2 regions of the Paenalcaligenes sp. Me52 genome follow, and region 1 is predicted to be linked to the other one. Evidence: predicted binding sites of a transcription regulator. Region 1 holds the regulator's gene; the other holds the start of a gene.

Region 1 (4,217 bases):
ACGCTTCACAGCAAACAATGTGTTCTGTGGGTTTGTTACTGCTTGACGCTTAGCAGGTGCACCTACCAGTACTTCACCATCAGGCATGTAAGCAACGATGGAAGGGGTGGTACGAGTACCTTCTGCGTTTTCAATAATTTTGACCTGGTCACCGTCCATTACGGCAACACAACTGTTGGTTGTACCAAGGTCAATACCAATAATCTTGCTCATATTTTTGATTTACCTTGCAAAAATCAGCGTACCCAACTTAGGGATACGACTCAGTTATTACTATGATTTACAGATGGGGACTCGCTAAACATTTTCAAGCCCCCATAACAAAATAATTTAGGCTGGCGCTTGTCCGGAGGACACCATCACCAATGCAGGGCGCAATACGCGATCGGCCAACACATACCCTTTTTGCAATGCCATTGCGACAGTACCTTCGGCTTGATCGGAGGGAACTGTAGAAATTGCTTGATGCAGATGTGGGTCGAATTTATCGCCTGCTTGTGGCGCTACTTCTTTAAGCTGGTTGCGTGTGAACGCGTTATCCAACTGACGCAGCGTGGTTTCTACACCTTCACGGAAGGCTTCAATCGTTTGTTCTTCTTGTGCTAGCGCAGCTTCCAAACTATCACGTACTGGCAGCAGGCTTTCAGCAAAAGACTCTGTACCAAACTTACGGGCTTTAGATACTTCTTCATCCGCACGACGGCGAATGTTTTCCATTTCGGCTTTAGCGCGCAGCAACTGGTCGTAGTACTGAGCTACTTTAGCCTGAGCTTCTTCCAACTGCTGATCCAGTCCAGACTCGACAAGCGATTCTGCTGCCACATCAATGGACTCGTTTTCAGGTTGGTTGTCTTCAGGAATCTGGTTTTCGTTCTGGTCTGTTGATGCAGACATAATGGATCTCCACGGCAAAAAAACATCACTGTTTTTCATATGGGGATCACACACCCCATATTCAAGAGATCCATGGTTATTTTTACATTTAGCTTATGCGAGCCAGCCTGCAGCGTGTTCGCGAACCAATTGCGCTAAACCATCTACCCACTCTGCATCATCGTTCAAGCAAGGAATATAGGCGAAATCTTGCCCGCCCTCTTCTAGGAACGCATCACGGCACATGAGTTTGATTTCTTCCAGTGTTTCCAAACAATCCGCTAAAAACCCAGGGCACACCACATGCACGTTTTTCACCCCTTCCTTAGCCCACTGACGCAACAGCGGTTCGGTGTAGGGTTCTAACCAACGTTCGGCCCCAAAACGACTTTGGAAGGCAGCCTGCACTGGCACTCCAGTGGTTTCCAACTCACGGCGTAATGCTGCCGTGGTCAACATGCACTCGCGGTGGTACGGATCGCCCTTTTCTGCACAACGACGTGGCAAACCATGAAAGCTCAGCAGCAAACGCTCTGGTTTGCCCTGCGCTTCCCAGTAGGTAGTAATGGATTTTGCTAACGGCTTTATGTACGCAGGATGATCACAATAACTACGTATAAAACGTAGCTCAGGCTGATTACGCATTTTCGCGGCATAACGCGTTACAGCATCTACCGCCGTGGCTGTGGTACTTGCCGCATACTGTGGATACAACGGCACCACCAAGATGCGCTCACAACCCTGTGCACGCAGTTTATCTACAGCTCTTTCTACGGACGGGTTGCCATAACGCATCGCCAGTTCTACTTTGACGTGTTGGCCAGTTGGGTCCAGACGTTGCTGCAACCCATCTGCTTGGCGCTGGCTATACACCAACAGCGGAGCCCCTTCAGGCATCCAGATCATTTGGTATTTTTCCACCAACTTACGTGGTCTGAATGGCAAGATTGCCCCACGTAAAATCAATTGCCACACGGGCTTTGGAATCTCAATCACACGCGGATCCGACAAAAACTCTTTGAGGTAACGTCGTATGGATCCGGCATCGGGTTGATCCGGAGTACCCAGATTCATCACAACTATGCCTACTGGCGTAGCTGGACGACTGGCAATGTGGGCATCCAACAAAGATGGATCCGATGGTTCAGGCAAATAGGTAGTTAACAGCATATGTACGCCCTATGCGCCGCACTGAACCCTCTAGTGCAGCGCCATTCTGGTCAATTGTTCTGGTTACAGCTCAAGGCATTGGACAATAACTTGGCGGTGATGTCCACGATAGGAATCACCTTGTCGTAAGCCATACGTGAGGGACCAATCACCCCCAAGGTGCCTACCACCTCGCCATCCACACCATAAGGCGCTGTCACCATGGAAACGTCGTCTAAAGGCAACAACGTGGAGTCACCACCAATATAAATTTGTACGCCATGCGCATGACTGGATGCATCCAATAAATGCAGCAATTCAGTTTTCTTTTCAAACAGCTGGAACAGGCGGCGTAAACGGCTTAAGTCGTCCGTCATTTCGCTCACGTCCAAGAGCTTACTTTCGCCGAAAATCACCACATCCTCTTCAATGTCGGACTCAGCCGTACTAGCTGCTACCGCTGCCTGCATCAACTTGGAAATGTCTACTTGCAAGCTGGACAGCTCGTCTGCTAGCGACTCACGCACTACAGAAAACGATTTGCCTGAAAAGTGCTGATTAAAGAAATTGCTAGCTTCGGTAAGCTCTTCTTCGCGATACTCTCGTGACATGAACAAAATACGGTTTTGCACATCACCGTCGGGCGATACCATGATTAGTAGCACCCGTTTTCCCGAAAGACGAATGAACTCAATATGTTTGAAAGTTTGAGCACGACGCGGCACCATCACCACACCAGCAAACTGCGACAAATTAGACAACAACGCTGCGGCTGATGACACCGCACGCGCCGGCTCTTCCATAGGTAAACGTAGTTGTAAGGGCTCGATGTGAGGCACCTCGAACTGCGGTACTGCCAAGAGCCTATCCACAAACATACGGTACCCTTGAGGCGTTGGTATACGCCCCGCCGATGTATGCGGACTATGAATGAGCCCTAAGTCTTCCAGATCAGCCATCACGTTGCGTATGGTGGCTGGTGACAAGTCAAAAAGCCTAGATAGGGTACGTGACCCAACCGGCTGACCGTCAGCTATGTAACGCTCAATTAATAGCGTCAATAATGCACTTGATCTATCGTCCAGATATTTTGCCATGCTTATTTCATACACTCACATCAGGATCAAACTGCAGCATCAATGCCCTAAACCCTTACACAATTCTATAATCCAGTAATTCAGATTATCCTATTCCTATTCCATCATAAGGCAATTTACCTCATGCATTTCAAAACGGTCGCCCTCGTGGGTCGCTATCATGACTCGGGACTTGATGCCCCGCTGCGAGCCGTTGCCCACACGCTGAAGCAAGCGGGTTGCTCGGTCATTATAGAAAGCGACACAGCGCGCTACACCGGTATACAGGATATCCCCTGTGTCAGTTTTGACGAAATTGGCCAACAAGCTGATCTCGCTATCATCGTGGGCGGTGACGGCACGATGCTGGGTGCCGCACGTCAATTGGCACACAGTGGCGTCCCCTTGATTGGGATTAACCACGGGCGACTAGGTTTCATCACCGACATACCCTTGCCACACGCTCACGAAGCGCTCACCAGTGTCATCAACGGTCAGTACGAAACTGAACACCGCAGCCTGCTGGAAGGCCGCATCATACGCGATGGTGAAACATTGGTTTCTGGCATCGCGCTCAATGATATCGTAATTAACCGTGCTGGTCGTGGTGGCATGATTGAGCTGCGTGTAGAGCTGGATGGTGTGTTTATGCACCGCCAACGTGCTGACGGTATTGTCGTAGCCACACCAACCGGTTCCACTGCCTACGCACTGGCCGCCAATGGCCCTATTCTGTACCCCACACTCAATGCCTTCTTGCTGGTACCTGTAGCGCCACAAACACTGTCTAATCGCCCTGTAGTAGTGCCTGACAGCAGCACATTGAGTTTAACGATTACCGCATTGGGCAGAGTCGAATCGGGTGCCAGCGTTCACTTTGACATGCAAGCGTGGTCTGACTGCCAACCTGGCGACTGTGTAGAGATTCGCCGCGCTCAGAAAACAGTTTGTTTTATTCACCCCACCGGCTACAGTTTCTTTTCTACTTTGCGTCAGAAATTGGACTGGAACCGTATCCCACAACCCAACGACGCCAACGAATAATCCCTGCTTATGCTGCGATCCCTGCATATACGTGATTTTGTCATTGTGGATGAAGCCCTCATCGATTTCGAAGGC
Region 2 (4,217 bases), 770 kb from region 1:
TCAACGCAGAAGAAGCTCGCGAGAAATTCGGTTTCTTGCTGGATGCGCTGCAGTACGGTGCGCCTCCACACGGTGGTATCGCTTTTGGTTTGGACCGCATGATCACAATGATGGCTGGTGCAGATTCCATCCGTGACGTGATTGCATTCCCCAAAACACAGCGCGCTCAGTGTTTGTTGACTCACGCCCCTTCCGGTGTAGACGAGAAGCAGTTGAAAGAGTTGCACATCCGCTTGCGTCCACAGGAAGCTAAGCCCGCCTAAGGCTATGGGAATCATACGGGTTGTTAGCTACAACATTCATAAGGGGCGCACGGCCACTGGTGGTCGTGAGTCCCTAGAAGAGTTGAAGCTAGGGCTGTATGGATTGTCCCCGGACCTGCTGTTCTTGCAGGAGGTTCAGGGGCGCAACGACCAGCAAGCAACGCTGGACGCGCAGCACGAATCATTAGCTGCCGTGTTACGCATGCGTAATGCGTATGGGTGTAATGCAGTGCGAGAATTTACCGATCACGGTAATGCACTGCTCTCCCGATATCCTATTTTGCACCACGAAAATGAAGATATCTCTGATCACCGCTTAGAGCAGCGTGGTTTGCTTCATGCCGTGGTGGAGATTGAAGGTAGACCTGTGCACTGTATTGTCGTGCATTTGGGTCTGTTTGGTGGTGGTAGAGCGCGTCAGACGCAGGCCTTGGTGGATAGAATTCACCGCTTGGTGCCCGATGATGAGCCCCTGCTTATTGCTGGTGACTTCAACGATTGGAACAACAAGCTGGCGCCCATTTTCGTGAAGCAATTAGGCTTGTACGAAGTGTTTTCGTTTGCCTCTATGGTGAAGGGACGTACCGGGCAAAGCTTCAAGTTGCGACAGCCTATGAATTGGTTGCGTGGCTGGACCAAACAAGAAGGCAGCGAGATACACACACCGCAATTGGGCGTGGGCGGTAATGCCCGTTTGACCTTGCCTCCGCGCACTTTCCCAGCAGCGTTCCCTTTCTTGAGACTAGACCGTATTTATCAGCGTGGTTTTGCTGTGCGTACGGCGAAAGTGCTGCAAGGCTTGCCTTGGAAACAGATCTCAGACCACGCTCCTATATTGACTGAATTGGAACTTCCTTAAATGGCTGAGGACATCTACGCCCACATTACGCCAGTCATCATCGTAAAAAATGGGGCTGCGCATGTGCGACGTACCATTGGCGCGTTGAAACCGTTTAGGCAAGTGGTGGTGTATGACAATGGTTCTACAGACGATACCTTGAGTCTGTTGAGCGAATATCCCAACGTGAAAGTGGTGCAAGGCAGCTTTATGGGCTTTGGTCCTACGAAGAATGCGGCAGCGTCACACGCGGAAACCGATTGGATCCTGTCGTTGGATATTGATGAACAGGTGAACCAGAAGTTACTGGATGCGTTGGCTGATTGGCCCCTAGAAGAAGAAAGCAAAGTAGGGGAAGTGCTGCGCAATAACTACTTCTGTGGCAAGCACATACGTACTAACGGTTGGGGTAAAGACTGGTTATGCCGTTTGTATAACCGTCGCCAGCATCGTTTCACCGATAGCCAAGTACATGAAAAAGTGAAGCTGGATGGTCGTAGCCAAGTGGTGCGATTAAAAGGTGGGCTAGAGCACGAGGCAGTGACTGATGTAGGCCAGCTTTTGGTCAAAACGCAGTATTACTCAGAGCTGTATGCCAATTCGGAACGAGCACGTTTGTACGCTTTTCCTGTAGTGGTGTTCAAAGCTGCATTCCGGTTTTTTAGATCGTATTTTTTGCAGTTGGGCATATTGTCAGGCTCGCGCGGCATGATGATTGCCGTGGGCGAAGCGACTGGTGTTTTCTTTCGCTACAGCAAAGTGTATCAGCGCAAGAAATTTACACAGAAATCTGATAAAAACACGTAAAAACACGGAACTTTCCGCGTATTTTGGCCTCTTATTATGTGTTTCCTTATTTAGCACTCAGTGTGCTAGAGTGCTAGAATAATAAAAGGCTTATGCAGAAACTTTGTTATCACTCCGTGGCTTTCACGGGACTGATAACCTCGATACAGGATTATTCATGACCCACACATCGCAATCTTTGGCTCTCGCGCCTGCTGCCCAGTTGGCTGCTGCCGTATCCAATCCCGGCGCGTTGGGTACGTTAGAGGCCTATATTTCCGCTGTGAATGCTCAGCCTGTGCTGACTCAAGAAGAGGAAGTGGCCCTCGGCCAGCGTCTACAAAAAGAAAGTGATCTTGATGCTGCTCGTCAATTGATCATGTCCCATTTACGTCTGGTGGTGTCTATTTCACGCCAGTACTTAGGTTATGGCCTGCCTCAGGCTGACCTGATCCAAGAAGGCAATATTGGCCTGATGAAAGCGGTCAAACGTTTTGACCCAGACCGTGGTGTTCGTCTGGTTTCGTTTGCTGTGCACTGGATCAAAGCTGAAATCCACGAATATGTGGTGCGCAATTGGCGCTTGGTAAAAATCGCCACTACCAAGGCGCAACGCAAACTGTTTTTTAACCTGCGTCGTATGCGCCCAGAAGATGGGCAAACGCTGAATCCTGCGGAAATCGATGATATCGCACGTGAATTGAATGTGCGTCCGCAAGATGTGAGCGAGATGGAAATACGCCTGACAGGCGGCGAAATGGCATTGGAGTCCTCTATGGACGACGATGACGAGGGTTTCGCACCTATTAGCTACTTGTCAGATGAAGGTGCGTTTGAACCCACCCAAGTACTGGCAGAGCGTGCTGCTCAGTCATTGCAAGGTGAAGGATTGGAAGGCGCGCTAGAAAAATTAGACCCACGTTCTCGTCGCATTATCGAGGCACGTTGGTTGCAAGACGACCAATCCTCTACGCTGCATGAGCTGGCTGCCGAGTTTGGTGTGTCAGCAGAACGTATTCGTCAAATTGAAGTGGCGGCGATGAAAAAAATGCGTACCTACCTGCAGGTAGCGGCGTAACAATTGCTTACATAAAAATTTCATCAGAGAGAGAACTAATAGGAAGGACGGTCATCAAAGTAGTATCTGCAGCGTTATTCATATCCCTGTGTGGCGCTGCGTGCATCTGCTTCGGCTTCTCCTCTTCCCCCTCTCTGATAGAAGTAGATGCTTTAAGGACACCTGCCCAGGTGTCCTTTTTTTATGCGCGTTAGTTAGGGGTAGAGCCTAGCAACAGCCACAGGTCGTGTTTAATATCCTCAGCGCTCGCATCGCCACGCATCAACACCCTGGTTTTGCCTTCCTTATCGATGAGATAAAACGATGAGGAATGATCCATGGTGTATTGCCCAACCTGTGGCGAGGGGACTTTCACGTAAAAGGCTTTAAAGGATTGCGCTGTTTTACGTACTTGATCCGGCGTGCCGGTGAGGCCGATGAACGTAGGATCAAAAGCCTCTACATAGGCCTTCATAACCTCTGGTGTGTCACGATCCGGGTCAACCGTAATCAGCAGTACTTGCACGTCTTTGGCTGCGTCTCCCAGCATTTCTACAGCACTGGCTAATTGCACCATGGCGGTAGGGCAGATGTCTGGGCATTGCGTAAAGCCGAAGAACACCACAACGACTTTCCCCCTGAAGTCTTTCAGGGTGCGAGTTTCACCGTTGCCATCTATTAACTCTAACGTACGGCCTATATTGGCGGTGGATATGTCATTGCCAGTAAAGGGAAGCGGCTCGGGCTCAGGTGAGCATGCAGCAAGTCCTACGCTGAGTAACAGTATTGATAACAGACGGGGGAGGGAAGCAAAGTTGGGTGACATGATAGGCAGGTAAGCGGATCAGTATTAAGGTAGTGTACCGTGTCTGTACTGCTATACATTCTCGGATAGGTGGCGGACTCGTGCCTAATGTAAAAAACTGCATAGCGTAGTGCAGCGACGAGAGTGCATGCACTACAATTCTTACATGAAAATTCAAATCTCTTCTTCATTGCACAAGCCCATGCGGCAGCGTTTCAAGCTATTGCTGGCTCAGGCACAAGAGTTGCCTCCGGTAGGTAGTCGTCCTCTGACCTTTTGTGGCCGTGTTTGCGGTTGGGTTTTAAAAGAAGCTATCCCTGAACTATTAACCATAGAAGGGGTGAGTTGCGACGGCGATGCCGTACACATAGGTGAAATGCGACTGCCCACGGCACAAGCTAACCGATTGTTGGAACGCATTGCCAACAAGTTGAACGAAGCAGGCTTTGTGAAAGCTTGGCGTGGTGA

What was found. The regulator HrcA, encoded in region 1, represses chaperone genes, less so after heat shock. The targets are predictions, from matches to a motif close to TTAGCACTCNNNNNNNNNGAGTGCTAA.
Region 2: rpoH (RNA polymerase sigma factor RpoH) is a predicted target of HrcA. The motif match lies at 1,959-1,985, and genes of this name have one in related genera.

What each region holds. Positions count from the first base shown of each region.
Region 1 covers NZ_JBKQFO010000001.1:863,962-868,178, reverse strand. Annotated here, with positions in the region: gene dnaK (molecular chaperone DnaK) at 1-213, opposite strand, end outside; gene grpE (nucleotide exchange factor GrpE) at 331-894, opposite strand; gene hemH (ferrochelatase) at 988-2,043, opposite strand; gene hrcA (heat-inducible transcriptional repressor HrcA) at 2,094-3,107, opposite strand; gene ACLO87_RS04050 (NAD kinase) at 3,243-4,142, shown strand; gene recN (DNA repair protein RecN) at 4,152-4,217, shown strand, end outside.
Region 2 covers NZ_JBKQFO010000001.1:90,112-94,328, forward strand. Annotated here, with positions in the region: gene aspS (aspartate--tRNA ligase) at 1-263, shown strand, start outside; gene ACLO87_RS00430 (endonuclease/exonuclease/phosphatase family protein) at 268-1,122, shown strand; gene ACLO87_RS00435 (glycosyltransferase family 2 protein) at 1,123-1,908, shown strand; gene rpoH (RNA polymerase sigma factor RpoH) at 2,066-2,965, shown strand; gene ACLO87_RS00445 (SCO family protein) at 3,156-3,770, opposite strand; gene ACLO87_RS00450 (NUDIX hydrolase) at 3,916-4,217, shown strand, end outside.